DNA from 3 places in the Actinomadura miaoliensis genome. Region 1 is predicted to be linked to each of the others. Evidence: predicted binding sites of a transcription regulator. Region 1 holds the regulator's gene; each other region holds the start of a gene.
What was found. The regulator LexA, encoded in region 1, represses DNA repair genes until DNA is damaged. The targets are predictions, from matches to a motif close to TCGAACANNTGTTCGA.

Region 2: a site for LexA is predicted at 1,771-1,786, ahead of recA (recombinase RecA). Genes of this name have one in related genera too.
Region 3: a site for LexA is predicted at 7,258-7,273, ahead of ABD811_RS26155 (DUF6504 family protein). Genes of this name have one in related genera too.

What each region holds. Positions count from the first base shown of each region.
Region 1 is NZ_BAAAZG010000018.1:230,454-240,348, forward strand. Features, by position in the region: gene ABD811_RS15735 (hypothetical protein) at 1-382, opposite strand, end outside; gene ABD811_RS15740 (hypothetical protein) at 850-1,563, shown strand; gene ABD811_RS15745 (vitamin B12-dependent ribonucleotide reductase) at 1,718-4,537, opposite strand; gene nrdR (transcriptional regulator NrdR) at 4,647-5,123, opposite strand; gene ABD811_RS15755 (LysM peptidoglycan-binding domain-containing protein) at 6,039-6,455, opposite strand; gene lexA (transcriptional repressor LexA) at 6,641-7,342, shown strand; gene ABD811_RS15765 (YciI family protein) at 7,652-7,993, opposite strand; gene leuS (leucine--tRNA ligase) at 7,990-9,895, opposite strand, start outside.
Region 2 is NZ_BAAAZG010000004.1:56,652-66,546, reverse strand. Features, by position in the region: gene recA (recombinase RecA) at 493-1,632, opposite strand; gene ABD811_RS07285 (ATP-grasp domain-containing protein) at 1,877-2,737, shown strand; gene ABD811_RS07280 (hypothetical protein) at 2,994-3,338, shown strand; gene ABD811_RS07275 (glutathionylspermidine synthase family protein) at 3,341-4,498, shown strand; gene ABD811_RS07270 (DUF350 domain-containing protein) at 4,527-4,979, shown strand; gene ABD811_RS07265 (DUF3046 domain-containing protein) at 5,020-5,214, opposite strand; gene ABD811_RS07260 (alpha/beta hydrolase fold domain-containing protein) at 5,224-6,504, opposite strand; gene ABD811_RS07255 (Lhr family helicase) at 6,629-9,895, shown strand, end outside.
Region 3 is NZ_BAAAZG010000039.1:143,460-153,354, forward strand. Features, by position in the region: gene ABD811_RS26130 (sensor histidine kinase) at 83-1,375, shown strand; gene ABD811_RS26135 (response regulator) at 1,372-2,019, shown strand; gene ABD811_RS26140 (hypothetical protein) at 2,162-2,449, shown strand; gene ABD811_RS26145 (DUF4328 domain-containing protein) at 2,547-3,224, shown strand; gene ABD811_RS26150 (DNA polymerase III subunit alpha) at 3,325-6,912, opposite strand; gene ABD811_RS26155 (DUF6504 family protein) at 6,925-7,200, opposite strand; gene ABD811_RS26160 (hypothetical protein) at 7,363-7,653, opposite strand; gene ABD811_RS26165 (TetR family transcriptional regulator) at 7,933-8,646, shown strand; gene ABD811_RS26170 (quinone oxidoreductase family protein) at 8,725-9,687, shown strand; partial or broken gene ABD811_RS26175 (serine/threonine-protein kinase) at 9,773-9,895, shown strand, end outside.

The DNA.
Region 1 (9,895 bases):
GGGTGCCGTCGGTGTGGCGCAGCGTGCAGTGCTGTGTTTCGGAACCACGGTGACTCGTCGTCCAGGTCCGGTCCACGACCGCTTCGGCATCGGCTCCGACCAGGGTCAGCGCGATGTCCCGCACCGCGATGGCGCCGACCATGTACAGGAGGAACAACGCCAGCATGCCGCAGATGAGCGGCACGTTCGCGAACCGGAACGATCGCCCGCTCGCGTAGACGAACCCCAGCGCCGTGGCGTTTCCGATCATCGCGATCACGGTCAGGAGCACCGAGCCCGTCGTCCCCCACCACAGATGAACGGCGGAGGACAGCACCAGACCCAGCAGCGTTCCGCCGAGCAAGAGGCCGCCACGCAACAGGGCGGAACGAGCAAGTCCCACGCAGGCCTCCCTAGAGGGACAAAACGGGCAGACTGAGTCTAAAGAAAGATTTGTGGGATCGGGGATTTCCGAATTCGCCGTGGACAGCGGGCCGTCCGGGCCGTCGCTGCAAGGCGTCGTCCTGGTCAGCTCAGCACGGCGCCGGCGAGCACCGCGGCTCCAGCGGCGATTCGGCGGCAGGTAGGCGATCAGCGCGTTGGCTGTTCTGGCATCCGGCGGAACGCTGATGTCGCGTTAGAGATGCCGGCAGCGTTTCCGGTTCGGGATCGAAGGCGCCTGATGCGCCGAAGGGGGAACCGACTGGAGTCGGTTCCCCCTCGGCCCGGTGCTTCGGTCTCAGCCGATCAGGTCGGACGACGCGTCACGGGCGCGTCCTCGTGGTACTGGGGCAGAGCACCTATTCGGAGGGTGCGGTATTCCCCTGCGGACATCGCCGAGCACCCCAGTGGCCGTGCTTGACTCAGGCTGTGATCGACTGGGCGCGTTTGCAGGGTGTGTACGGGCCGGCGCACACCGTCCCCTCCGCTCTCCAGGCAGCGGAGACCGGCGCCGAGGACGCCTGGGAAGAGTTGTGGACCCAGCTCTGGCACCAGGGGAGCACCTGCGAAGCGGGCATCGCGGCCTTGCCGGCACTGGCCTCCCTCGCCCAGCACACGAACCGAGCGGTGAAGTTCCCTGCGATCGAGCTTGCGGGCGAGATCGTCGGGGCTGCTCTTCGTGAGGGCAGGCCTCTGGACGAGATGAAGGAGCTCCAGCAGCCGCTGGCCATGCTCAGCGCCTCCGCCGACGGACGGCTGTCGGAACGGCCGGCCGACTACCGGACTTACTTCCGAGCGAAGCTCGCGTTGGACGGCTTCCCAGTGCTGAGCGACATCCTCGACGACTTCCTCGACTTCTGCACCGAAGTTCTCTGCCCCCGATGTTCCGACAAGGTCAGCATCGTGATCGGAGACTTCGGCCGCTACTCGTCGATTCGCGACTGGGACCTCGGTGACGTGCACCCCATCCCACTGCGCCCGGCCGCCCCGGATGACCTGCAGGGCGTCGAGGGCCGACTGCACCAGGCAGCGGTGCGAGACGGGCAGCCGAGGCTCGCCTGGGGCCTGAGGCACGTGTTCGGCGACGCGGAATGCGGCACCTGTGGCGCGGTCTTCTCCGTCATATCCGCCTTGGAGACCTGAGGAGAACCGCCCACCGACTCCTGAGAAGACGCTCGTGCCGTAGCCGCCCCGGCCGAAAACGTCTGCGGGGGAACCGGCGCTGGCCGGTTCCCCCGCGACTTCAATCGTGGCCGATCAGGTCGGACGCCGCTTCAAGAGCGCTTGCGTCCCGTGGTCAGCTGCAGCCGCTGGTGGAGCCGCAGCCCTCGCAGACGTAGCAGCTGCCGGCCGGGCGCATCTTGGTGCCGCAGGTCAGGCACAGAGGCGCGTCGGCGGTGCGGCCCTGGCGGCTTTCGATGACCTCCATCGAGGAGTGCGGCTCGGACTCGACGGCCGGACGGCGCGGCTCGGCGGGCTTGGTGATCTCGGCGGACTGGGCCAGGATCTCGCGGTCGACCTCGGTCTCGGCGTGCAGGGTGGCCGGGTCCTCGCCGTTGGCCTGCATCGCCCGTTCCTCGGCGGTGAGGATGCCCAGCTCGGCGCGGGTCTCGTAGGGCAGGTGGTCCAGCGCCAGGCGGCGGAAGATGTAGTCCATCACCGAGGTCGCCATGCGGATGTCGGGGTCGTCGGTCATGCCGGCGGGCTCGAACCGCATGTTGGTGAACTTCTCCACCCAGGTCTCCAGCGGCACCCCGTACTGGAGGCTGATGGAGATCGCCATGGAGAACGCGTCCATCACGCCGGCCAGGGTGGAACCCTGCTTGCCGAGCTTGAGGAACACCTCGCCGAGGCCGTCGTCGGGGTAGGACGAGGCGGTCATGTAGCCCTCGGCACCGGCGACGGAGAAGCGGGTGACGGTCGCGGGACGCTGCTTGGGCAGGCGCTTGCGGACCGGACGCGCGACCTCCACCGGCGCCGGGGCCTCCTCGGCCTGCTCGGTCTTCTTGGCCGCCGACAGCGGCTGCCCGACCTTGCAGTTGTCGCGATAGATCGCCAGGGCCTTCAGGCCGAGCCGCCAGCCCTCGAAGTAGACCTTCTCGATGTCCTCGACGGTGGCCTGCTCGGGCATGTTGACGGTCTTGGAGATCGCCCCGGACAGGAACGGCTGGACGGCGGCCATCATCCGCACGTGGCCCATCGGGCTGATCGCCCGCTCGCCCATCGCGCAGTCGAACACCTCGTAGTGCTCGGGACGCAGGCCCGGCGCGTCCACGACGTGGCCGTGCTCGGCGATGTACTCGACGACCGCCTCGATCTGCTCCTGCTGGTAGCCCAGCTTCTTCAGAGCGCGCGGGACGGTGTGGTTGACGATCTGCATCGAGCCGCCGCCGACCAGCTTCTTGAACTTCATCAGGGCCAGGTCGGGCTCGATGCCGGTGGTGTCGCAGTCCATCATCAGGCCGATGGTGCCGGTGGGGGCCAGCAGCGACGCCTGGGCGTTGCGGTAGCCGTTCTTCTCACCGGTCTTCAGGCACTGCTGCCACTGCTTGGTCGCGGCGGCGTGGACGGCCCGGTCCATCTCGTCCAGCGTGCGGATCTCGTCGTTGGCGGCGGCGTGCTTGCGCATCACGCGCTTGTGCGCCTCGGCGTTGCGGGCGTATCCGACGTACGGGCCGACCACCCCGGCCAGCTCGGCGGAGCGGCGGTAGGCGACGCCGGTCATCAGCGAGGTGATCGCGGCGGCGAGGGAGCGGCCGCCCTCGGAGTCGTAGGCGTGCCCGGTGGCCATCAGCAGGGCGCCGAGGTTGGCGTAGCCGATGCCGAGCTGGCGGTAGTCGCGGGTGGTCTCGGCGATCTTCTCGGTCGGGAAGTCGGCGAAGGTGATGGAGATGTCCATCGCCGTGATGATCAGCTCGGTGAGCTTGACGAAGCTCTCGACGTCGAAGGTGTCGTCCTGGCGCAGGAACTTCAGCAGGTTGATGCTGGCGAGGTTGCAGGAGGAGTTGTCCAGGCTCATGTACTCCGAGCACGGGTTGCTGGCGGTGATGCGGCCCGACTCGGGGTTGGTGTGCCAGTCGTTGATCGTGTCGTCGTACTGGATGCCCGGGTCGGCGCACTCCCAGGCGGCCTTGGCCATCTGCCGGAACAGGTCGCGGGCCTTGACGGTGTCCACGACCTCGCCGTTCAGGCGGGCGCGCAGCGCGAACTCGCCGTCGCTCTCCACGGCGCGCATGAACTCGTCCGACACGCGCACCGAGTTGTTGGCGTTCTGGTACTGGACGCTGACGATGTCCTTGCCGCCCAGGTCCATGTCGAACCCGGCGTCGCGCAGGGCCCGGATCTTGTTCTCCTCGCGGGCCTTGGTCTCGATGAACTCGGCGATGTCGGGGTGGTCGACGTCCAGCACGACCATCTTGGCGGCCCGGCGGGTGGCGCCGCCCGACTTGATCGTCCCGGCGGACGCGTCGGCGCCACGCATGAACGACACCGGTCCGCTGGCGGTGCCGCCGGACGACAGCAGTTCCTTGCTGGAGCGGATGCGGGAGAGGTTGACACCGGCGCCGGAGCCGCCCTTGAAGATGATCCCCTCTTCCTTGTACCAGTCCAGGATCGACTCCATCGAGTCGTCCACCGAGAGGATGAAACAGGCGCTGACCTGCTGCGGGGACTTGGTGCCGACGTTGAACCAGACGGGGGAGTTGAAGCTGAACATCTGGTGGACCAGGGCGTGCTTCAGCTCGTGGTCGAAGATCTGGGCGTCCTCCTCCGAGGCGAAGTAGCCCTCGGCCAGGCCGGTGTCAACGTACACCTTGACCACCCGGTCGACCAGTTGCTTGAGACTGTGCTCGCGCTGGGGGGTGCCGAGGGCGCCGCGGAAGTACTTCGACGTCACGATGTTGACGGCGTTCACCGACCAGAAGTCGGGGAACTCCACCCCGCGCTGCTCGAAGTTGACGGAGCCGTCCCGCCAGTTGGTCATGACCACGTCACGACGTTCCCAGCGGATCGTGTCGTACGGATGCACGCCGGGCGTGGTGAAGATCCGCTCGACCTTGAGCCCCTTGCGGCTCCCCCTGCCGCGCCGGGCCGCCGAGCCGCTCACCGTCTCCGTCATGACCTTCCCCCTCTCGGGCCCTCCCGCCGGGCCCTGTCCAGGAATAACCCCGCCCGCCGGCCGTTTGCTCCCGGCCGCGGGCGCTCTCAACAGTCGTGAAGCCCGCCCCTCACAGGGGCCGGCCAGGCTCCCCCGAGGAACCGGCCTTGGTACGCAGTGACTCGATCTCTCTGGCGAAGTCGTCCAGCGTCTCGAAACCCCGGTACACCGAGGCGAACCGCAGGTAGGCGACCTCGTCGAGCTCGCCGAGCGGGCCGAGGATGGCCAGTCCGATCTCGTGCGAGGGGATCTCTGCCACCCCCGTCGCCCGGATCGCCTCCTCCACCCGCTGCCCGAGCTTGGCCAGCGCGTCCTCGTCGACGGGACGGCCCTGGCAGGCGCGGCGCACGCCGGCGATGATCTTCTCCCGGGAGAACGGCTCGGTGACGCCGCTGCGCTTGGCCACCATGAGGAGCACGTTCTCCTGTGTGGTGAACCGCTTGCCGCATTCCGGGCACGACCGGCGGCGCCGGATGGCCGATCCGTCGTCGGTGGAGCGGCTGTCGATCACCTTGGTGTCAGGGTTGCGGCAGAACGGGCAGTGCACGCGTTCCCTCCTCCCCTGACAGATCAAGCCACACGAGAAATCGTCACCCACAAGACACAACTTGTGGTTAATGACACCCGTGTAACTACTAGATGTTGTGGTCAACCGTAGGACGCCCGGAGGGGCAACGCAACCTGGATCACGACCCCCGTCAGTAGACCCTCGTCACACCGGGCCCGCGAACCCCGCCTCGGCGTGTCGCTTCCACCGACCCCCAAGAACCCCCACAAACCACCCAAACCCCCTTTGCCGTAAGGCTTCTCGCATCCCCCGCCGAAGCCTTCGGGCGGGAGGTCGCCTCGCACGGTGAGGCCAACCCACAAGTCCCCAAAAATCGCCACATCACTACAGCCAGCCCGCCGCGATGGATGACGGCGGGCCGGGAGCGACCGTACTCCAGCGAAGCGGGTGCGAGCGGCGGATACGGATGGATGGAGGCGACCGTGAAAACGGTGAACGAGCACGGCGGCGGCAGATCTGGCCGTGGGAGCCCTGGCCGTGTCCAGCGCGACGCCGCGCGAGCTGGGCCGACGCCCTGGCCCAGACCCGGCGGGGCAGCGGCCGCCATGGCCGTGACCGCGTGCAATACGCTGCGCGAGGCGGGCCGACGCCCTGGCCTCACACCCGGCGGGCAGCGGCTGCCATGGCCGTGACCGAGCGCACTACGCCGCGCGAGCTGGGGCGACGCCCTGGCCCAGACCCGGCGGGCGGCGGCTGTCGTGGTCGTGACCGCGTGCACTACGCCGCCCGGGTCTGGGCAGTAGCGGCTCGGCCCCTCAGGCTGGTGGGGCCGAGCCATCGGTGTTCGCCTCGCGCCCCGTCGGCAGAGCAGGGCGTACCGCTCCGGCTTGGTGGGGAGAGTGAGGCGGCTGCCGCCGCAGGAGCGCGACAGCCGCTACGGCGTGAAAGCGGAGGTTAGTCGTTGGCGGGGAGGCGCAGGCGCTGGCCTGGGCGGACGATTGTCGTGGACAGGTTGTTGAGGTCCATGATGCGGCGGACCAGCAGGTGGGTGTCGTCGCGGGGGCGTTCCCGTCGGGCGATCGTCCACAGGGAGTCGCCGTTGCCGACGACGACCGTCTTGCCCGGGCGCACGCCGGGGTCGGACGCGTCGGGGCCGCCGGCGCCCGCGCGGGCCGTCGCGGTCAGCCACAACGCGACCAGGAGCGGCACCGCCAGCAGGCCGATCATCACGATGCGGCCGCGCCGCGTCAGCCGCAGATCGTCCCACGCGCCCTCCGCCGGAGCCCCCAGGGGCGGCGGTGCGTGCTGGATGTGTGTGGTGAGGGCCGGAGCTTCGGCCGTTATGCAGTGTGGGTGGAGCGAACCCGCCATCTCGGTCCCCTTCGTGACCGACAGCCGATCTTCGAATGCATATTCGATCGAACGTCTGTACGATGTTGTACCGCAGCCCCCCGAGAAACGCGAGTACATTCTTCGAACAATTGTTTGATCATTGCAGCCGGACGCGATAACGTTCGGCAAGGAGTGACGGAGCGAGCGTCGGGAGGCGACGAGCGATGACCAAGGTCCGGGAGCTGCCCGACGGCCCCATGGACGAGGCGGGCCTGACCCAGCGGCAGCGCATGGTGCTGGAGGTGATCCGCGACTCGGTGCAGCGTCGCGGCTACCCGCCCTCGATGCGCGAGATCGGCGAGGCCGTCGGCCTGACCAGCACCTCCAGCGTGTCGCACCAGCTGCGCGCGCTGCAGCGCAAGGGATACCTGCGCCGCGACCCCAACCGGCCGCGCGCCGTCGAGGTGCGGGTCCCGGGCGCCACGCCGGTGCGCACCGACACCGAGAACTTCGACGCGCCCGGCGCCGGCCAGGACACCGCGCCGCGTCCCGCCCCCGCCTACGTGCCGCTGGTGGGACGGATCGCCGCCGGTGGGCCGATCCTGGCCGAGGAGGCCGTCGAGGACGTGTTCACCCTGCCCAAGCAGCTCGTCGGCGAGGGCACCCACTTCCTGCTGAAGGTCACCGGCGACTCGATGATCGACGCGGCGATCGCCGACGGCGACTGGGTCGTGGTGCGCCAGCAGCCGGTGGCCGAGCAGGGCGACATCGTCGCCGCGATGATCGACGGCGAGGCCACCGTCAAGACATTCAAGCGCCGCGACGGTCACATCTGGCTGGTCCCCCAGAACCCGGCCTACGAGCCGATCCCCGGCGACGAGGCGTCCATCCTGGGCCGCGTCGTCGCCGTCCTGCGCAAGATGTGACGTCCCGGCCCGGCGCGGCCAGGTCACTCCCGCGCGCCCGTCACCGGCCCCCAGGGCGGTGGCGGGCGTTCGCATGCGCCCCGCGCTGTGCGCAGGAGGCGTCATCTCGACAACCGCGTGCGGACGCACTCGTCTCCACCCATTCCAGTTCCAGCTCGTCCACGAGCGCCGCTCGGCGCCCGCGCCCAGGCGCGCCTGCCAGGCCAGGCCGAGACACGGCCGCGGCGGTGGTTCTCCGCTCGCGGCCGTCAGGCTCGGATTCGGGCCCGCCGGTGCCTGGACCGCGGGCTGCGCGGCCGATGCGCCGCGTCAGCCGGGCGGCTCTCCCGGGGCGCGGACGCGGGACGGGCCGACGCCGGCCAGTCCCGCCAGGGCCGGATGGACCCGGCCCACATCGACTGTAATGATCTCGTACTCGGCCACGCCCGCGCAGACGAACGGGTCATTCTCGGCGATCTTTTCGATCTCGGCGCGGTCGGTCCCGCGCGCGATGATCGCGCCGCCGTGCTCGGACGGCACCGTCTGGCCCGAGGCCAGGAACGTGCCCGCCCGGTGGTGGCGTTCCAGGTACGCCACGTGGGCGGGCACGTGCGGCTCGACCTCGTCCTCGGTGCCGCGGTAGCGCAGCAGCAGGAGGTGCAGCGTGCTCATTTGGCGGGCACGATGTTCACGATCTTGGGCGGACGGACGATGACGCGCTGGATCCGTGCGCCGGCCAGGGCCTCGTTGACCTTGGCGGAGGCCAGCGCCAGCCGCTCCAGCTCGTCCTCGGCGATGTCGGGCGGCACCTCCAGGCGGTCGCGGACCTTGCCCGCGACCTGCACCACGCAGGTCACCGACTCGCGCACCAGCAGGGACGGGTCGGCCGCCGGCCAGCCCGCGGTCGCCACCGACGGCTCACGGCCCAGCCGCTCCCACGCCTCCTCGGCGGTGTAGGGGGCGAACAGCGACAGCAGCACCGCGATCGTCTCGGCGGCCTCCCGGACGGCCGGGTCGGCGGGGCCGGGGCCCTCGTCGATGGCGCGGCGGGTGGCGCTGACCAGCGTCATCAGCCGGGCGATCGCCACGTTGTAGCGGTGCTGCTCGATCAGCGTGGTGGCCTCGTCGATGGTGCGGTGGGTGACGCGCCGCAGGTCGACCGAGCCGGCCGCGGGGTCGGTGCCGGGTGCGGACGTCACGTCGGTGGCGATGCGGTGCACGCGCGTCAGGAACTTGGCCATGCCGGGCTGCGACACGTCGGCCCAGTCGATGTCGTCCTCGGGCGGCCCGGAGAACAGCATCGCCAGGCGCACCACGTCGACGCCCCACTGCTCGATCTGCTCGCCCAGGTCGACCATGTTGCCCAGCGACTTGGACATCGCCTTGCCGTTCAGGATCACCTGGCCCTGGTTGACCAGGCGGGTGAACGGCTCGGTGAAGTCGATCATGCCCAGGTCGTACAGCACCTTGGTGAAGAACCGGCTGTACAGCAGGTGCAGGATGGCGTGCTCGACGCCGCCGGTGTACTGGTCGACCGGCATCCACTTGCGGACCTGCTCGACGTCGAACGGCCCGTCCTCGTACGTCGGCGAGCAGTACCGGAAGTAGTACCAGGACGAGTCGACGAAGGTGTCCATGGTGTCGCTGTCGCGCTTGGCCGCGCCGCCGCACTTGGGGCACTCGACGTTGACCCAGTTCTCGGCGGCGGCCAGCGGCGAGGTGCCCTTGGGCCTCAGGTCGGCGCCGCGCAGGTCGTCGGGCAGCCGCACCGGCAGCTGGTCGTCCGGCACCGGGACCTCGCCGCAGGACGGGCAGTGCACGATCGGGATCGGGCAGCCCCAGAACCGCTGCCGGGACACCAGCCAGTCGCGCAGCCGGAAGTTGACCGCGGCCTTGCCCAGGCCCTTCTCCTCCAGGATCTCGATGATCCGGGTGATCGCGTCGGCCTTGTTCAGCCCGTCGATGGGGCCGGAGTTGACGATGCGCCCATCGCCCGTGGTGGCCACGCCGGTCTCGGCCGGGTCGGGCTGGCCGGTCTCGACCACCACGCGCACCGGCAGCCCGAACTTCAGCGCGAAGTCCAGGTCGCGCTGGTCGTGCGCGGGAACGGCCATGATCGCGCCGTGGCCGTACTCGGCCAGCACGTAGTCGGACGCCCAGATCGGGATGCGCTCGCCGTTGACCGGATTGATCGCGTACCGGCCCAGGAACACGCCGGTCTTCTCGCGCTCGGTGGACAGCCGCTCGATCTCGCTCTCGTGGGAGACCTGCTCGCGGTAGGCCTCGAACGCGGCGCGCTGCTCGGGGGCGCAGATCTCCTCGGCCAGCTCGGCGTCGGCGGCCACCACCATGAAGGTGGCCCCGTGCAGGGTGTCGGGGCGGGTGGTGTAGACGGTGACCGGCTGGTCGCGGCCCTCGATGACGAAGTCGACGTCGGCGCCGGTGGAGCGGCCGATCCAGTTGCGCTGCATCAGCAGCACCCGGTCGGGCCACTTGCCCTCCAGGGCGGCCATGTCGTCCAGCAGCCGGTCCGCGTAATCGGTGATCTTGAAGTACCACTGGGTCAGCACGCGC
Region 2 (9,895 bases), on a different contig from region 1:
CGCCGCCGTGGCGGCGACGCCGTTGTCGTCCGGCTTGCCGGCATGGCCGTTGGAGTTGTCGAAGCGCTCGGCCTCAGGCAGGGCGGCCGCGGGCTGAGGTGTGGCTTCGGTCCAGGGGTTGGTGCCGGGGGACGGTGGGGTCCAGGCGGGCCGTTCGGGTGGAGGCACCAAAGGGAACGGGAGGGCGCCCGTGTCCTCTTTGGGGGGTGGGGCGGGCTCCCCCCACGGGTTGGTGGGGGTCCGCTCGTGCTTCGGAGGGCGCGGCGGCTCGCCCCAGGGGTTGTCGGCCGGTGGGGTGAGCCACGCCGGAGTGCCGGGAGACTCGTCGTCGGGTGGTTCAGGGTGAGCGCTCATCGGGGCCCTCGGGAGCGGCGGCGCCATCGGGGAAGGACCGTGCACCGGTCCGCCGGTGCCGGGCAAGGCGCCGCCGCCCTGCATACGAGATCATCGCTCACTCTTCGTCAGGAGTCACCCGGATCGGCGGATTCTCCGTCAGGAATCACCAGGCTTGACGGTCTTGGCGCCCTTACGCGCAGTGGCGGCCGCGGTCCGGGAGGCGGCGGCCGGGGTCCGCGCGGCGGCGGGCGGGGCCGGCGGCGTGGCGGCCGCGGTGGTCTCCGGGGCCTCCTTGTCGAGCTTGGGGCCGACGCCCAGCTTCTCCTTGATCTTCTTCTCGATCTCGTCGGCGATGTCCGGGTTGGCCTTGAGGAAGTTGCGGGCGTTCTCCTTGCCCTGGCCGAGCTGGTCGCCCTCGTAGGTGTACCAGGCGCCGGACTTGCGGACGAAGCCGTGCTCGACGCCCAGGTCGATCAGGCCGCCCTCCTTGCTGATGCCCTGGCCGTAGAGCAGGTCGAAGTCGGCGACCCGGAAGGGCGGGGCCATCTTGTTCTTGACGACCTTGACGCGCACCCGGTTGCCGACCGGCTCGGTGCCGTCCTTGAGGGTCTCGATGCGGCGCACGTCCAGGCGGACGGAGGCGTAGAACTTCAGCGCCCGGCCGCCGGTGGTGGTCTCGGGCGAGCCGAACATCACGCCGACCTTCTCGCGCAGCTGGTTGATGAAGATCGCGGTGGTCTTGGTCTGGTTGATCGCGCCGGTGAGCTTGCGCAGGGCCTGCGACATCAGGCGGGCCTGCAGGCCGACGTGGCTGTCGCCCATCTCGCCCTCGATCTCGGCGCGCGGCACCAGCGCGGCCACCGAGTCGATGACCACGATGTCGATGGCGCCGGAGCGGATCAGCATGTCGGTGATCTCCAGCGCCTGCTCGCCGGTGTCGGGCTGGGACACCAGCAGGGCGTCGATGTCCACGCCGAGCTTGCGGGCGTACTCGGGGTCGAGCGCGTGCTCGGCGTCGACGAACGCGGCGATGCCGCCGTTCTTCTGGACGTTGGCCACCGCGTGCAGGGCGATGGAGGTCTTACCGCTGCCCTCGGGGCCGTAGACCTCCACGACCCGGCCGCGCGGCAGGCCGCCGATGCCCAGGGCGATGTCGAGGGAGATCGAGCCGGTCGGCACGATCTCGACCGGTGCCCGCGCCTCGTCGCCCAGCCGCATCACCGAGCCCTTGCCGAACTGGCGCTCGATCTGGGCCAGTGCGGTCTCGAGAGCCTTCTCCCGGTCGTTCGCTGCCATTGAGGTGCCCCTTTGTCTGTCCGGTGCTGTCGCGGCCCGGTGAGTCCGGCCGATTCACGGGTGACGTTACGGGGAGCCACCGACAGTTTCGAGGTGCCGGCCGGCATGTGGATAACGTCGCGTGCGCGGCCCACTTTACCGAACATCCGTTCGATCATGAGATCGCGTGGTGATTTGACCCGGAATCTCCGTGCGCCGGGCGCCCCGGACGCCGTACGCTGGCGCAGTCACGGAGGGTTTGACCATGACGCTGACCGTCCTCTTCTGCGTCGATCCGCTCCACCCCCGGCGCGTTGACCCACACTTCGCCCGCGAGGCCGCCGCCGTGCGGGACCACTACGGCGAGATGGCCCTCATCGACCACGACGCCCTGCGGCGGGGCGACGTGGACGCCGCGATACGGGCCGTCCCAGAGGATCTCGGGCCCGCCTGGTACCGCGGCTGGATGATGACGAGCCCCGAGTACGCCGTCCTCGCCGCGGCCCTGAAGCAGCGAGGCACGATCCTGCTCACCCACCCTGAGGACTACCAGCGCGCGCATGAGCTGCCGGGCTGGCACGACACGTTCGCCGGTCTGACGCCGCACAGCGTGTGGCGGCCCGTGGATCCGCGTGGAGACCCAGGCGACCTGGCCGAGCTGGTACGGCCCCTGTCCCCCGGCCCCGCCGTCGTGAAGGACTACGTCAAGTCGCGCAAGCACGAGTGGGAGCAGGCGTGCTTCGTGCCGGACGTCAGGAACCTGACGCAGCTGCGCTCGGTGGTGGCGAAGATGATCGCGTTGCAGGACGACTTCCTGGCGGGCGGGATCGTCGTCCGCGAGTACGAACGTTTCGACGGCGCCGGTGAGGCGCGGGTGTGGTGGGTGGACGGCGAGCCCGCGCTGGTGGGGCCGCACCCCGACAACCCCGAGGTGGAGACCGAACCGGAGTACGAGGCGGTGGCGCCCGCCGTGCGGAGCCTGGGCTGCCGGTTCATCACCACCGACATGGCGCGCCGCGAGGACGGCCAGTGGCGGGTGGTGGAGGTGGGTGACGGCCAGGTGAGCGACCTGCCGGCCACGGTCGACCCGATGGACCTGTACGCGCACCTGCCGATCCCCGACTGAGCGGGGCGGCGCGCGGGATCACCGTGACGCGCCGTGTTCCGTATGCGCGCGTCCAGATTGCGGGGAACCGGGACGGCGTTCGCTTCCGTCCCATGATCGAGCACCCCTAAGCTATGGCTCCGCTACGCGGATTCCCTTGCCGGTGAGCACCTCCGGCTCACAGTGCGGAACCCGCCAGGCGGTCGCCGTCTCGTTTCGAAGGACGTGTCCCTTGCCCCCACAGGACCTCCCGCGGCCCCGGCTCAGTTCCCGGGCGGTGAAGATCGGTATGGTCAGCGCGCTGTCGCTCACGCTGGCGGCCTGCAGTTCCAAGACGACGACGGCGTGGTGCGTCGACCGCCAGGCCATCCCGGCGGGGAACGTCAAGGGCGGCTACAAGGTGGTCTCCGACTTCTACTGCGAGCGCACCTACTTGTACACCGACGCCGATTACGGCCGCTACTTCTGGTACTACGGCGGCAAGCGCACCTCCGACTCCGGCTCCGGCTCCACCTACGTCTCCGGCGGCAGCCGCTACGCGCCGAGCAAGGGCAAGATCAAGTCCAGCAGCGGCAAGACCCTCCGCGGAGGGTTCGGCGGCAGCGGACGCAGCGGGAGCTGACGTTGCGACGCGTCCGTTCGACGCCCCGGCCCGACTGGCCCGCCCGGATCGAGGCCCAGGGGCTGGCCTTCCACCAGACCGCCCACCCCGAGCACCTCGCCCGCCCCTACTGGGACGAGTCCGTGCACTACGTCTTCGAGATGGACGAGGTGCTGGCCCTGGAGGAGGTGGTGGAGGAACTGCACCGCATGTGCCTGCAGGTGGTGGAGCATGTGGTGAAGACCGGCCGCTACCACGCACTCGGCATACCCGAGTGGGTGGCGCCCCTGATCGAGGAGTCGTGGCGCCGCAAGGACCCCCACCTGTACGGGCGGTTCGACCTCTGGTACGACGGCACCGGCCCCGCCAAGCTGCTGGAGTACAACGCCGACACCCCCACCGCGCTGGTGGAGAGCTCCATTGTCCAGTGGTACTGGCTCAAGGACGTCCACCCCGACGACGACCAGTGGAACTCCATCCACGAACGCCTGGTCGACCGCTGGAAGGGGATGGCGCCGGCCCTCGCCAAGGATCCGGTGCACTTCGCCTGGACCAACGGCGACGAGACCGGTGAGGAGGTCATGACGATCGCCTACATGCAGGAGACCGCCGAGGAGGCGGGCCTGCCCGGTGTGGCGATCGCCATGGAGGACATCGGCTGGGACCCGGAACGCCAACGGTTCGTCGACCTGGACGACAACGAGATCCGCACGCTGTGCAAGCTGTACCCGTGGGAGTGGATCGTCGCCGAGCCGTTCGGGCAGCACGTTCCCGGCGCCCCCACGGCGTGGATCGAGCCCATCTGGAAGATGGTGCTGTCCAACAAGGCGCTTCTGGTGCTGCTGTGGGAACTGTTCCCCGGCCACCCCAACCTGCTGCCCACCTATCTGAACACCCCGTCCGACCTCACGGCGTACGTCAAGAAGCCGCTGCTGGGGCGGGAGGGCGCCAGCATGCGCATCGTCACCCCCGACGGCACCGAGCAGCACACCGAGGGCCAGTACGGACGGGAGGGCTTCGTCTTCCAGGAGTTCTGCCCCCTGCCCGACTTCGACGGCTACCGTCCGGTGCTCGGCGCGTGGGTGGTCGAAGACGAGTCGGCGGGTCTGGGCATCCGCGAGACCGCCGGGCTCATCACGGACGACACCTCGTCCTTCGTCCCGCACCGGATTCCCCTGTAACGGATCCCGGAACCCCCTAAGGAGAACGATGTCACTCGCGCTCGACGACGACCTCGGGCAGATCCTCGCCGAGGGCGTCGGGGCGATCTTCGCCTATGCCGCGGTCGGCCTGGCCCTGTTCGTCCTGGGCTTCTACATCGTGGACTGGACCACGCCCGGCCGGCTGATCTCGATCATCCGCCGTGACCGCAGCCCGAACGCCACGTTCCTGGCCTGCGCGGCGACGGTCGGTATCGGCCTCATCGTGGCCGTGGCCATCTACTCGGCGGGCGGGGACCTGCTGGAGGGCCTGATCCGGGTGGCCGTGTTCGGCGGTGTCGGCGTGATCGCGCAGGCCGTCGCCGTGCTGGTGTTCGACCGCCTGATCGGGGTGGACGTGCGCGGCTGCGTGCAGGAGCCCAAGCTGGAGCCCGCGGTGGTCCTGCTGGGCGTGGCGAACGTGGCGATCGGCCTGGTGACCGCCATGGCCGTCTACGGCTGAGCCGGCAGGGCGGCGGGGCCTCCCGGGGACGGTGCGGGCGTCAGTGCAGGTGCTGGGGGACGTCGAACGTGGCGCAGACGGCCTGCCAGACCTTCTTGGCGTCCTCACCGTCGGCCAGGGCCTGCTCGACGGTGCGGCCGCCCAGTTCGGCCATGACATAGTCCTTGGCGACGCTCTCGGCGTAGCCCTCGCCGAACTGCTCGTTCATCCGTTCCCAGAACTGTGTCAGCCGCACCCGTCCACGCTATCCGACCGGGCCCCCGTCGACCGAGTCGGTGATCTCGCTCGGCACGGAGGGCCGCCGCACGCCTTCGGCGTACTGCCGGTGCAGCCCCGTCAGGAAGCGTTCGACCGCCTCCACCACGCGGGCCGTGCGGTAGGAGGGGAAGACGTCGAAGGCGTGCTGGCCGCCCTGCATCTCGGCGTAGACCACGGGTGAGTGCGACGTCTCCCGCAGCCGTTTCACGAAGCGCCGCGCCTCGGCCACCGGGACGAGGGTGTCGTGGCTGCCGTGGACGACGAAGAACGGCGGCGCGTCCGGGCGGAGGTGGCTGACAGGGGACGCCTTGGCGAACGCCTCGGTGTCCTGGGTGAAGGACTTCTTGACCACCCTGCGTTCCATGAGGGAGGTCGCCCCCATGGGGACGGGCCACGGCCCCGGTTCGACGAGGTCGTACACCCCGTAGAACGGGACCGCTCCCCGCACGGAGGTGTCCACGTCCTCGAAGCCGGGCTGGAATTCGGCCTCGCCCGCGGTGAGCGCCACCAACGCGGCCAGGTGTCCCCCGGCGGAACCGCCCGTCACGCACAGGAAGTCGGGGTCGGCGCCGTACTCCCTGGCGTGCTCCCGGTACCAGGCGATGAAGTGCTTCAGGTCGATGAGGTGGTCGGGCCAGGTCGCCCTGGGGCTGAGCCGGTAGTTGACGTTGAACCCCACCCAGCCGTGCACCGCCAGGTGGTTGAGGAGGGGCAGCCCCTGTTCGCGCTTGTCGCCGATGACCCACGCCCCGCCGTGGATCTGCATCACCCCTGGCCGCAGGTCCCCTCCGGAGGCGGGCCGGTAGACGTCCAGTTTGAGGCGCAGCCGTCCTTCCTGGCGGAACACGATGTTGCGGTGCACCCGCACGCCGGGCCGCGGGATGAGGCAGAGCGGCGGGAGGATGAGGTGGGAGATCGGGTAGCGGGAGGTCTTGCGGGTCTCGGACGCGTCGATCTCCATGGGCGCGCCGGATTCGCGCAGGGTCACGACGGTACGGCGGGACGCGACGATCGTGGCGGCCGTCCCGGCCACGCCGACGGCCCCAGCGCCGAGCCCCACCCAGCCGGGCCAGGCGCCCAACCCCCCGTACGCCGCCGTCAGCCCGATCCCGGCGACCTCCGCGACCAGCAGGTGAGGCGCCAGTTCGATGGTGAGCCACCCGGCGAAGAAGCTGGGCACCGCCAAGGCGGCGCCGTAGCGGGGGGCGTGGGCGTTCACCGTGAGCAGCAGGGCCGTCACACCGACGGCGAGCAGGGCGAATGGCATGCGGGCTCCTCGGGGGCGGACCATTTCAAGCCTGCCTGACACTCCAACCCTGAAAGCGTCCACTTACAACGTGATGCACGTCACTCCGCCGCGTTCTGTCGGACCCGCGAGGCAGGATGGCTGCATGACCGTTGACGTGCTCGAATGCTTCTCCCCGGCCACGCGGGCGTGGTTCACCGGGGCGTTCGCCGCGCCCACCGCGGCGCAGGCGGGCGCGTGGGAGTCGATCTCGAGCGGCGACAACACCCTGGTCGTGGCGCCCACCGGCTCGGGCAAGACGCTGGCGGCGTTCCTGTGGTCGCTGGATCGCCTCGCCGCGGGCGGATCGGCGAGCGGCGGCCCCGGCGCGGACGGCGGCCCCCAGGACGCCGAAGGCGAGGACGGCGCGGGCGGGCGGGCCGATCCGCGGCACCGGTGCCGGGTGCTGTACGTGTCGCCGCTGAAGGCCCTGGCCGTCGACGTCGAACGCAACCTGAGGGCGCCGCTGACCGGCATCCGGCAGGCCGCGCGGCGGCTGCGCCTGCCCGAGCCGGACATCCGCGTCGGGGTCCGGTCCGGCGACACTCCCGCCGACGAGCGCCGCCGGCTCGCCACCCGGCCGCCGGACATCCTGATCACCACGCCCGAGTCGCTGTTCCTGATCCTCACCTCGCAGGCCCGCGAGGCGCTGCGCGGGGTCGAGACGGTGATCGTCGACGAGGTGCACGCCGTCGTCGGCACCAAACGCGGCGCGCACCTGGCGCTGTCCCTGGAACGCCTGGACGCGCTGCTGGAGCGCCCGGCGCAGCGCATCGGCCTGTCGGCGACGGTGCGGCCGGTGGACGAGGTCGCGGCGTTCCTGGGCGGCACCCGGCCCGCGACGGTCGTGCAGCCGCCCTCCGACAAGGTGTTCGACCTCGACATCGTCGTCCCCGTCGAGGACATGGGCGAGATCGGGCAGTTCGTGGACGCCTCCGGCGGCGCGGACCCGCGGCAGCGCAGCATCTGGCCGCACGTGGAGGACCGCCTGCTCGACCTGATCGAGTCCCATCGCTCCACGCTGGTGTTCGCCAACTCCCGCCGCCTGGCCGAACGCCTGTGCGGCCGCCTCAACGAACTGGCCTACGAACGCCTCGTCCCGCCGGACGACGCCCTGCCTCTCCCCCATGGGGCCGACGCGCCCGCGCAGAGCGGCGACGTCGAGCCGGGGCGCATCAGCATGAACGACGTCCGGCGTGCCCTGACAGGCGACGGCGAGGCCCCCGGCGTCGAACGGGAGCGCGCGTCGCGGGCATCGGGCCCCAGGGCCGCGGGGATGCCGGCGGACGTGATGGCGCAGGCGGGGGTGTCCCAGGGGGCGCCCCGGGAGGTCGCGCGCGCCCACCACGGGTCGGTGTCCAAGGAGGAGCGGGCCGGCATCGAGGAGGCGCTCAAGCAGGGGCGGCTGCCCGCGGTCGTGGCCACGTCCAGCCTGGAGCTGGGCATCGACATGGGCGCGGTCGACCTGGTGGTGCAGGTGGAGTCGCCCCCCTCGGTGGCCAGCGGCCTGCAGCGCGTCGGACGGGCGGGGCACCAGGTGGGCGCGGTGTCCAAGGGCGTCATCTTCCCCAAGTACCGGGGTGACCTCGTCCAGACCGCCGTGGTGGCCGAGCGGATGCGGCGCGGCGAGATCGAGGAGCTGCGGCATCCCCGCAACCCGCTCGACGTGCTGGCCCAGCAGATCGTCGCCATGGTGTCGATGGACGAGTGGTCCGTCGACGACCTGGAGACCGTCGTCAAACGGGCCGCGCCGTACGCCACGCTCCCCCGGTCGGCCCTGGAGGCGACCCTGGACATGCTGGCGGGGCGCTACCCCAGCGACGAGTTCGGGGAGCTGCGCCCACGTCTGGTGTGGGACCGGATCACCGGCACGTTGCGCGCCCGCCCGGGAGCGCAACGGCTCGCGGTCACCAGCGGGGGCACCATCCCCGACCGCGGCCTGTTCGGCGTGTTCCTCGTCGGGGAGAAGGCGTCCCGCGTGGGCGAGCTGGACGAGGAGATGGTGTACGAGTCGCGGGTCGGCGACGTGTTCGTCCTGGGGGCCAGCTCGTGGCGCATCGAGGACATCACCCCTGACCGGGTGCTGGTGTCCCCCGCCCCGGGGCAGCCCGGCAAGCTTCCGTTCTGGCATGGCGACTCCCCCGGGCGCCCCGCCGAACTGGGGCGGGCCCTGGGGGCGTTCACCCGTGAACTGGCCCGGCTGCCCGCCGACGAGGCCCGCGCGCGCGTCTCCGCCGCCGGGCTGGACGAGTGGGCGTCCGCCAACCTGGTGTCCTACCTGGCCGAGCAGCGGGAGGCCACCGGGCACGTCCCGGACGACCGCACGATCGTCGTCGAGCGGTTCCGCGACGAGCTCGGCGACTGGCGCATGGTGGTGCACTCGCCCCTGGGGGCGCGGGTGCACGCGCCGTGGGCGCTGGCCATCGCCGGGCGCCTGCGCGAACGGTACGGGGTGGACGCGCAGGCCATGCACGCCGACGACGGCATCGTGATCCGCATCCCCGACATGGACGAGCCGCCGGGCATGGACCTGGCCGTGTTCGACCCCGACGACGTCGAACGCGTGGTGGTGGACGAGCTGGGCGGCTCGGCGCTGTTCGCGGCGCGGTTCCGCGAGTGCGCGGCGCGGTCGCTGCTGCTGCCGCGCCGCCGTCCGGACCGGCGCATGCCGCTGTGGCAGCAGCGGCAGCGGGCCGCGCAGTTGCTGGCGGTGGCGAGCAAGTACCCGTCGTTCCCGATCGTGCTGGAGACGATGCGCGAGTGCCTGCAGGACGTGTTCGACGTCCCGGGGCTGGCGCAGGTCATGCGCGACCTGTCGGGCCGGAGGACGCGGCTGGTGGAGGTGGAGACGCCCGAGCCGTCGCCGTTCGCCCGGTCGCTGCTGTTCCACTACGTCGGCGCGTTCATGTACGAGGGCGACCCCCCGCTGGCCGAACGCCGCGCCCAGGCGCTGGCCCTCGACACGGCGCTGCTGTCGGAGCTGCTGGGCCAGGCCGACCTGCGCGAGTTGCTCGATCCCGAGGTCGTCGCCGACACCGAACGCCAGTTGCAGCGGCTGACGCCCGACCGCCGTGCCCGCGACGTGGAGGGCGTCGCCGACCTGCTGCGCGAGCTGGGCCCGCTGACCGCCGCCGAACTGGCCGCCCGCACGATCTCCCCGCCCGGCGCGGGCGAGCCCCTCGCCGCGGGCGACGTGGCGGCCGATGGCGACAGCGACGCGCCGGGCGGCGCGCAGGGGCCGCGGTGGGCGGCGGAGCTGGAGGAGACGCGGCGGGCGATCCGGGTGCGGGTCGGCGGGCGGGACTGCTGGGCGGCCGTCGAGGACGCGGCCCGGCTGCGCGACGCGCTGGGCGTGCCGCTGCCGGTGGGCGTC
Region 3 (9,895 bases), on a different contig from region 1:
GACGCCGGTTCGGTCCTGTACGGGGCGGCATCGGCCGAATGGTCGATCCGTCCGTACCACCGAGGTCGTAACCTGCGTGCCCATGAGGGAAAGGTCGGTGCTGGAGCGCGTGCACTGGGTCGGCGGCTGCCTGGCCCGCGTCATGGCAGGGAGCATGGCCGGGTTCTTCCTGCTGCTCTGCCTGTTCTCCACCCACCCGTCCTATCCCCTGCTGGACCTGTGGACGATCGCCGTCGCCGCCGTCGTCATGTTCGCGACGCTGCCCACCCGGTTCACCGTCGGCTGGACGGTGATCGCGGTGAGCCTGTCGGCGGCGACCACCGCGCTGCTGGCCACCCATCCCGATGGCGTCCACCAGCCGAGCCTGCTCGTGGAGGCCTTCGCGCTGCTGGTGCTCACGGTCCGGGTGGTGTGGCGCACCCGGCGCGACCGGCTCGTCCTGGCGACCGCGCTGATGGCCGCGACGGTCATCGCCCGGGTGTCGGTGCTGAAGCTGGCGTCGCTGCCCACGCCGATCGCCCTGCTGGTGTCGACCGCGCCGATGGCCGTGCTGGTGTCCGTCGCCATCGGCGCCGGGCTGTACCTGCGGGCGCTGGACGCCCGGCGGGCCCGGGCGGTACTGGACGCGCGCCGTGACGAACGCCTCGAACTCGCCCGCGACCTGCACGACTTCGTCGCCCATCACATCACCGGGATCGTCGTGCAGGCGCAGGCCGCCCGGTTCGCGGCGCAGTCGGGGGCGGCGCAGACCCCCGGGCAGCTCGACGCCACCTTCGCCGGGATCGAGAAGGCCGGGACCGAGGCGCTGACGTCGATGCGCCGCATGGTGGGCCTGCTGCGGGACGCCCAGCACACCGGCCCCGCGGCGCCGGACGCGGACGGCGCGTCGGCGGCGGCGGGCGCGGGCGACTCGTTCACCCGCGACCACCCAGCCGCCGGACGGCCGGGCCGCGGCGGCTCGGCCACCCGCCCCATCGCCGACCTGACCCAGGTGGAGGAGCTGGTCGCGGGGTTCACCGACCTGCCCGCCGCGCTCAGCGTCGACCCCGGGCTGGGCGACCTGCCGCCCGAGATCGCCACGTCGGTGCACCGCATCGTCCAGGAGGCGCTGACCAACACCCGCAAGCACGCGGCGGACGCGACGGAGGTCAGCGTCGGGGTCGTCCGGGTGCCGGACGGCATCGAGGTCAGCGTGCGCGACAACGGTCAGGGGCGCGGACGGCGCCTGCCGTCCAGCGGGTTCGGGCTGGTCGGCCTGTCCGAACGCGTCGAGACGCTGGGCGGCCGGATGCGCGCCGGACGCCGCCCGGAGGGCGGCTGGGAACTGGTGGCGGTCCTTCCGGACGCCCGGGTGCTGCGAGAATCGAGCGCGTGACCATCCGTGTACTGATCGCCGACGACCAGGAGATGGTCCGGACCGGATTCCGGATGATCATCGATTCGCAGCCCGACATGCAGGTGGTGGGCGAGGCGGCCGACGGCGCGGCGGCCGTGGCGCAGGCCCGGCGGCTGCGGCCCGACGTGTGCCTGTTCGACATCCGGATGCCCAGGATGGACGGGCTGGCGGCGACCCGCCTGCTGGCCGGACCGGACGTCGCCGAACCGCTGCGCGTGGTGATCGTCACGACGTTCGACATGGACGAGTACGTCTACGGGGCGCTGCGCGGCGGCGCGGTCGGGTTCCTGCTGAAGGACAGCGGCCCCGCCCTGCTGGTGGAGGCCGTCCGGGCCGCCGCCAACGGGGAGGCGCTGGTGTCGCCGTCGGTCACCGTCCGGCTGCTGGAGCACCTGGCCGTCCCGCCCGCCGAGCCGCGTCCCGTCCGCGACGGCCTCACCGAACGCGAACTGGACGTCGTCCGCCTGGTGGCGCGCGGCCGCACCAACGACGAGATCGCCCGGGAGCTGTTCGTGTCGCTGTCGACGGTGAAGACCCACCTGAGCAGCGTCCAGCGCAAGCTGGACGCCCGCAACCGCACCGAGATCGCCGTCTGGGCCTGGGAGTCCGGCCTGATGCGCTGAGGGTCGCACGACGGCACGGCACACGACGGCACGGCACACGACGAGACGGCAGAGGAAGGAAACGACGCTGGGACCGGAGTCGCTGAACGGCGTACCGGACGTCGTCCTGGCGCTGTGGCTGGCCACCGCCGCCGGGTGGGCCGTGATCGCCGTGGGCCTGCGCCGCGGCCTGTCGGGCACGGCCCGCCGCGCCGCGCTGCTGGCGCACGGCCTGACCCTGCCGGGCCTGGTGCTGGGCGCTTCGATGGCCGGCTTCGGCGCCCTGCACGTCACCGTGGCGGCCGCCGCGCAGTGGTGGGCCCTGGCCGCGGTCACCGGGCTGCGGCCCGAACGGCTCACCCACCAGGGCGCCCTGCCCCGCCTGGCCGCCTGGCTCGCCCTCACCCTGGTCACCGCGCTCGCCGGGACCGCACTGGTCCTGCCGCCGTGACCGGCCGGGCACGGATGCGGTGAACCTTCACCGGGCGGCGTTTGTCAAACCTTCGTAGTATCCGTCCAGGAGAGCGCAAAGTCCACGGAGGTGGATCATGCCGTGTGCGCTGTGCGGCGACATCATCCCGACGGAGGTCCCCCGGTGCCCGGCCTGCGGCGCCTGGGCCCGGCGCCGCGACTTCCGCGCGATCGGCATGGCCGTGTTCATGCTGCTCGGCTTCAACGCGTTCGTCGCTCTCGGCTGCGGGCTGAGCCTGGTGCGGCTGGAGGATCCGCTGCGGATCGCCACGCACGACACCTACGACCCCGCCGCCACCGGACGGGCGCTGGCGCCCTACACCGACGTGTTCGTCGTCTGCGCGGTCCTGGCCGGGATCACCGGCCTGCTGTACCTGGCCTGGCTGTGGCGGGCGCACCGGCAGTCGGCGGGCCCGCACCGGTACCGCCGCGCCTGGGTGCTGTTCGGCTGGGTCACCCCCGTGGTCAACCTGTGGCTGCCGCCCCGGGTCGTGTACGACGTGTGGACGGGCAGCCGCCGCATGCGGCCCGCCGAACGGCACTCCGTCGCCCTGGTGGTGACGGCCTGGTGGGCGTTGGTGCTGTTCGGCGTCGGGCTGGCCCGCGTCTTCTCCGGCGGCAGCGTCCACACGCTGGCCGAGGCGCGCTTCTACGTGCACGTCGGCGTCGCCGCGGCCGCCTGCCAGGCCCTCGCCGCCGCCCTCTGCATGGCCACCGTCTTCCACATCACCCGGCTGCAGTTGGAAGCCAGCTGACCGGCACCCGTAACGGAGCGCAGCGGAGTGAAGGGATGCCGGTCAGCCGCGGGGGGTTGAAGGGGGGTCGACCCCCCCGGGAAAGACGCCGTCCCCCTGGTCAGAGCGTGGGGCCGGAGCTGCCGCCGCTGGCGTGCCAGAGGCGGGCGGGGGGACGTTTGACGTCGCCGCCCGCGTGGCCGATGTCGGCGTACGGGGACAGGGCGAAGCCGTTGGCGTAGACGATGCGGCGGCCGACCGAGCGCGAGGAGGCGACGTCCCGTCCCTCGCGGGCCATGGCCTCGTGGACGGCGGCGGGGCCGCCGCGCTGCCACGCCTCGAACAGGCCGACCAGGTCCCAGCAGGCGTAGGCGGTCAGCGACGCCGGTTGCCGGCCGCCGGGGGCCCGGCGGACGCGGCCGCGCACCACCAGCAGCCACGAGCTGAACACGATCGCGGCGCAGCGGTCCTGCACGGACTCGAAGAAGGTGAGGTCGACGGGGCCGGTGGCGTCGTCGAGCGTGGCGAAGATGATCCGCTGGCCGGACCGCACGGCGGGCGTCTGCGTGGCCACCTTGACGCCGGCGACCAGCACGTCGTCGCCGTGCGGGCGGGCGGCCAGCTCGCGGGAGCGGACGACGCCCAGCCCGTGCAGCATCTCGTCGTAGAAGCTCAGCACGTGCCGGCTCACGTCCATGCCGAGGATGTCCAGCTCGGCCTCGACCACCTCGGCGGGCGTCATGTCCGGCAGCTGCCCCACCGGGATGTGCTCGACGACGCCGAGCCCGCCCTCGGTCCGGTCGTGGCCGAGCGGCAGCTGCCCCTCGATCAGCCCGTCGGGGGGACGCGACGTCGCCCGGTCCAGCGCCCCGACGCGGCACAGCAGGTCCCGCCGGTTCAACGCGGCGGGGCGCCGCCCGGCCGGGGCGGGCCCGCCCAGCGCGCGGTCACCGGCCGGCATGAACACGGCCGCGCCGGCGACGGCCGACGCCCTCCCGCCGCCGCTTCCGTTGACGGCGGCCGCGGGCGCGGGCGCGGGCGCGGCGACGGGCGGGCGCAGGTCGTAGAGGGCGTCGAAGGCCCCGGCGAGGACGAGCCGTTCGGCGGTGGGCCGGGACACCTTGGCGCGGCGCCAGAAGTCTGCGAGGGAGTCGTAGGGGCGGCGTTCGACGATGCGCGACACCTCGGCCGCGCTGATCCCCCTGACCTCGCTCAACGCGACGCGGATTCCGTAGCCGTCGTGCCGGCCGCCCTGGGAGACCGGTTCGACGTGCCAGTCGGCGGCCGAGCGGTTGACGTCCAGCGGCAGGATCGGGACGCCGAAGTGGCGGGCGTCGTCGAGGATGGCGCGCTTGGGATACATGCCGGGGTCGTGGGTGAGCACCCCGGCGTAGAACGCGGCCGTGTGGTGGCGTTTCAGCCAGGCCGACTGGTAGGTGGGCAGGGCGAACGAGGCGGCGTGCGCCTTGCAGAAGCCGAACGCGCCGAACGCGGTGAGCGTCCGCCAGACCCGTTCGACGGTCGTCTCGTCGTAGCCGCGGGCCAGGGCGGCCGCGCGGAACCACACCGCCGCCTCGCGCTGCCCCTCCTCGTCGCCGAGCGCGCGCCGTACCGCCTCGGCCTCCGACAGGCCGCACCCGGTCATGACGTCCAGCACGCGCAGCACCTGCTCGTGGAACACCACCACGCCCTGGCTCTCGCGCAGCGCGCCGGCCAGGTCGGGGTGCGGGTAGGACGGGGCGCGGCGGCCGTGCCGGGCCTCCAGGAACGGCGTGACCATGTCGGAGTTGACCGGGCCGGGCCGGAACAGCGAGATGTCGATGACCAGGTCGTCCAGGTCCCGCGGCTGCAGCTTGCCGAGCAGCTCGCGCTGGCCCGGCGACTCGATCTGGAAGCAGCCGAGCGTGCGGGAGGTGCGGATCAGCTCGTAGGTGGCGGGGTCGTCGCGCGGCACGGCCTCCAGGTCGATCTCGGCGCCCTCCACGCGGGCGATCTCGGCGACCGCGTGGGCCATCGCCGACTGCATGCGCACCCCGATGACGTCGAGCTTGAGCATCCCCATCTCCTCGACGTCCTCCTTGTCGAACTGGCTCATGGGGAAGCCGAGCATGCTGGTCTCGATGGGGCTGCGGTCGCGCAGCGTGCCGTTCGACAGCAGGACGCCGCAGGGGTGCATGGCGATGTGCCGGGGCAGCCCGTCGAGCCGTTCGGCGATCCGGAACAGCACCTCCAGGCGCCCCTGGGACAGGTTGCTCTGGCGCAGTTCGGGCAGGTCGTTCAGGGCGGCGCGGATCTGGCGGGCGCGGATGTGCGGGAACGCCTTGGCGATGGCGTCGATCTCCTGCGGGGGCAGGCCGACCGCGTTGCCCACGTCGCGGATGGCGCTGCGGGCCCGGTAGGTCTCCATCATCGACACGCACGCCACGTTGTCGCGGCCGAACCGGTCGAACAGCGCCTCGTAGGCCTCCAGGCGCCGCGCCGACTCCACGTCCAGGTCGATGTCGGGCAGGCCGGGGCGGCTGTCGGCCAGGAACCGCTCCATCAGCAGGTCGTGCCGCAGCGGGTCCAGGTCGCCGATGCCCAGCAGGTAGTTGACCAGGCTGCCGGCGCCCGAGCCGCGGATGGCGCAGCGGATGCCGCGGCCGCGGATGAGGGCGGCGGCGTCGGCGACGGTGAGGAAGTAGGCGGCCAGGCCCTTGCGGGCGATGACCCCGAGCTCGTCGGCCAGCCGGGCGGCGGCCCGCGCGGAGTGCTCCAGGCCGCGGCGGGCCAGGCCGTCATGGCACCGGGCGACCAGCATCGCGTGGGCGTCGCCGTCGACGTCGGGCAGGTGCAGGGCGCCCATGCCGAGGTCGGCGGGCGAGTCCAGGGCGCAGCGTTCGCCGAGCCGCAGCGTGGCGGCCATCAGCTCGTCGGCGGCGCCCGCGCCGCAGGCCAGCTCGGCGACGCGCCGCATCTCCGGGATAGGCTTGAGGTAGGACTGGCCGGTGGTGTCGTCGAGGTGGCGGCGGTGCAGCGGGACGAGCCGCCGCGCCGCGTCCAGCACCTGCGCGACGGGATGGTCGGCCTTGTCCAGGTAGCGGACGGCGTTGCCGAGCACCGCCGGGACCCCGGCCTCCCGGGCCAGGGCGAGCATCCGCGCGGCGCGGAACCCGTCGCCGGGCCCCTGGTGGTCGACGATCTCGATGACCGTCTCGGCCGTGGCGCGCCAGGCCGCCAGCCGGGCCGCGGCCAGGTCGTGGTCGCGTTCGGCGACGGCCTGTCCCACGTCGGAGGCGGGGCCGAGCAGCACGACCAGCCCGTCGGCGTGCTCGCCGACCATCTCCCGGGTGGCGACCGGTCTGGTGCGCTCGCCGCGGGCGTGGGCGGCGCTGACCAGGCGGCACAGCGACGCCCAGCCGCGACGCCCGTCGGCCAGCACGACGACCCGGTGCGCGGGCTCGGCGGGACGGCGCGGGCGCCGGGTGTCCGGCGCGGGCCGCGCGCCGGACGCCCGGCCCTCCGGGGCGGTGACGGCGAGGTCGACGCCGAGCACCGGCCTGACGCCCGCGTCCCGGCAGGCCAGCACGTGCTTGACCGCGCCGTACAGGCCGTCGCGGTCGGTCAGGGCCAGGGTGCGCATGCCCAGACCGGCCGCGCGCGCGGCCAGCGCCCGCGGCGGGGCCGTCCCGTACCGGAGGGAGTAGGCGGAGGCGACATGCAGGTGCACGGCGCGCCGCCTTCAGTCCCACACCCGGGACAGCATCCAGTCGCCGGCGGCCGCGTCGTAGCGCAGCTCGTACACGCCGATCTCCCGGTCCGGGGTCGCCTCGACCCGCCAGAACTCCCGTTCGCCGGTCACCTCCGCCTCCGGCTGCTGCTCGCGCCACCAGTCCCGCGTCGTGACCCAGTGCTCCAGGATCCGCCGTACGGTGTAGAGCCGTCCCCGCCAGACGAACCGGACCGGGCGCCCGTCGGACACCCAGACCTCGACCGGGTCGCCGAATACCCGCGTCATTCCCCTCCCCCGCCTGTAGAAAAGCGATGACCGCACGGGGGAAGGCATGCGGCTTGTTCGAACACTTGTTCGTGACAAGTCTAGGGAAGCCGGGGACCGTCCGGCAAGGCGAAAGCGGGCGGCCGCCACCCGGCCGCCCGCATGAAAGCGCAGGTCAGAACGTCAGACCAGCAGGCGCACCAGCTGGTCGGCGACCTCGGCGACCTGGCTCACGGGGGCGATGCCGCCGCCCGTCCACAGATAGGACCAGCCGTCTCCGACGGGCGTGGCCACGACCATGGCGCGCTGCCGGGACACCGGGTTCAGCACGCACAGCACCGACTCCTCGGGCGCGGCCAGCCGCCAGCGCAGCCCGCGCGCCTCGACCTCGTACGCCAGTGCCGCGAGGTGATGCCGCCGCACCTCGGCGATCTTCTGCGCGTCGACAACGGACACCGCGATCAGCCGCCTCACCGTAAGAGTGACCGCCGTACGGCGACGCTGAGCGCCCGGACGGCGACCTTCGGTAACTACTCCCAGGATGTCCGGCGACGGAGATCAGCACCGGAGAACCGGGAAGTTCGGTCAACTTTTTCCTCCCCCGCCTCAGCGCCGACGGTACGGAACAGAAAGCCACCTCATCCTTACGGCGGGTGACCGCCCGCCCGGAGGACCCCGCCCGGCGGATCCCGGTGGACGCGGCCCGTGATAGACCGCTGACAACACGACAGATCGGTCCGAAGGAGCCCGCCGATGGCCGCAGCCGACCCCGCCGGCGGCGACGTCACAGGCAGCAGCACGCAGCGTCCCGGCACCCCGCCGCCGGAGACGGCGGCGCCGCACAGCGCCCCGGCGCACGCGGGCCTGCGCGAGCGCAAGAAGCAGCGCACGCGCATGGCCCTGATCGACGCCGCGCTCGACCTGTTCCTCGCCCAGGGGTACGAGGAGACGACCATCGACGAGATCGCGGCGGCGGTGCAGGTGTCGCAGCGCACGTTCTTCCGCTACTTCGCCGCCAAGGAGGACGTGATCTTCGGCTACGTGACCGAGTACGACCGCCTCCTGGTGGAGGAGCTGGCGGCCCGTCCCGCCCGTGAGCGGCCGTTCACCGCGCTGTTCGAGGCGCTGCGCGGCCTGCTGCGCGCCATCGCCGAAGGCGATCCCGCCGACGCGGCGCGGTTCCGCCGGGTCCTGCGGGTCGTGGAGGCGACCCCCGCCCTCGCCGCGGCGCAGATGGCGCGGTTCACCGCCACCGAGGAGACCCTCGCCGCCGCGATCGCCCGCCGCCAGGGCGTGGATCCGGCCCGCGACATCCGTCCCCGCCTGCTGGTCGCCTTCTTCACCGGGGCGACGCGCGTGGCGTTCGACCAGTGCGCCCGGCAGGAGCTGTGGGACCCGGCCGCCGTCGCGGCGCGCGTGGACGAGATCGTCGCGGTCGCCCACGACGACCTGCGCGGCTGGATCTGACGCACCGCACCGGGCGGGGATGATCCCCAAGTCCCGCCGTGTTGGGGACACACACAGGTGACTGGAGAGGACAACGACATGCGCGCGATCGTCGTCAACCGCAACGGCGGCCCGGAGGTGCTGGAGCCCGCCGAACGGGAGGACCCCGTGCCGGGCCCCGGCGAGGTGCTGATCGACCTGGCGGCCAGCGGCGTCAACTACATCGACGTGTACTTCCGGACGGGCGCCTACAAGCAGGCGACCCCGTTCGTCCCGGGTCAGGAGGGCGCGGGCACGGTCGCCGCGGTCGGTGAGGGCGTGACCGGCGTCGCCCCCGGCGACCGCGTGGCCTGGCAGGGCGTCCTCGGCTCCTACGCCCAGCGCGCCGTGGTCCCCGCCGACCAGACCGTCCCGGTGCCCGACGACCTGAGCCTGGAGGACGCGGCGGCGTCCCTGCTGCAGGGCATGACGGCGCACTACCTGACGCACTCCACCTACGCGGTGCGGCCGGGCGACACGGTGCTGGTGCACGCGGCCGCGGGCGGCATGGGGCTGCTGCTCACGCAGATCGCCAAGCTGCGCGGCGCCCGCGTGATCGGCACGGTGTCCACGCCGGAGAAGGAGCGGCTGGCGCGCGAGGCCGGCGCCGACGAGATCGTGGGCTACGACGGTTTCGCGTCCGAGGTGCGGCGCCTGACCGGCGGCGAGGGCGTCGCCGTGGTGTACGACGGTGTGGGCGCCGCCACGTTCGACGGCAGCCTGGAGAGCCTGCGCCCGCGCGGGACGCTGGCGCTGTACGGGGCGGCCAGCGGCAAGGTCCCGCCGTTCGACCCGCAGCGCCTCAACCCCGCCGGCTCGCTGTTCCTGACCCGGCCGACCCTGGCGCACTACACCCTCACCCGGGAGGAGCTGCTGGAACGCGCCTCGGCCGTCTACGGCTGGATCGCCAAGGGCGAGCTGCGCCTGCACGTCGGGCAGCGCTACGACCTGGCCGACGCCCGCCGCGCCCACGAGGATCTGGAGGGACGCCGCACCACGGGCAAGCTCCTCCTGCTGCCCTGAGCGAGGCGTCCGTGTGCCCGCATCGCGGGGGCGGGTCCCACTAGGGTGGGATTCCGCCAGTTCACCTCGACCCCCCAGGACCACGATGACCACGCACGCGGGAGAGAACGCCGATTCCCTGCAGCCCGACGACCCCCGGGAGCTCGGCCCGTACCGGCTGCTCGCCCGGCTCGGCCGGGGCGGTATGGGAACCGTCTTCCTCGGCGAG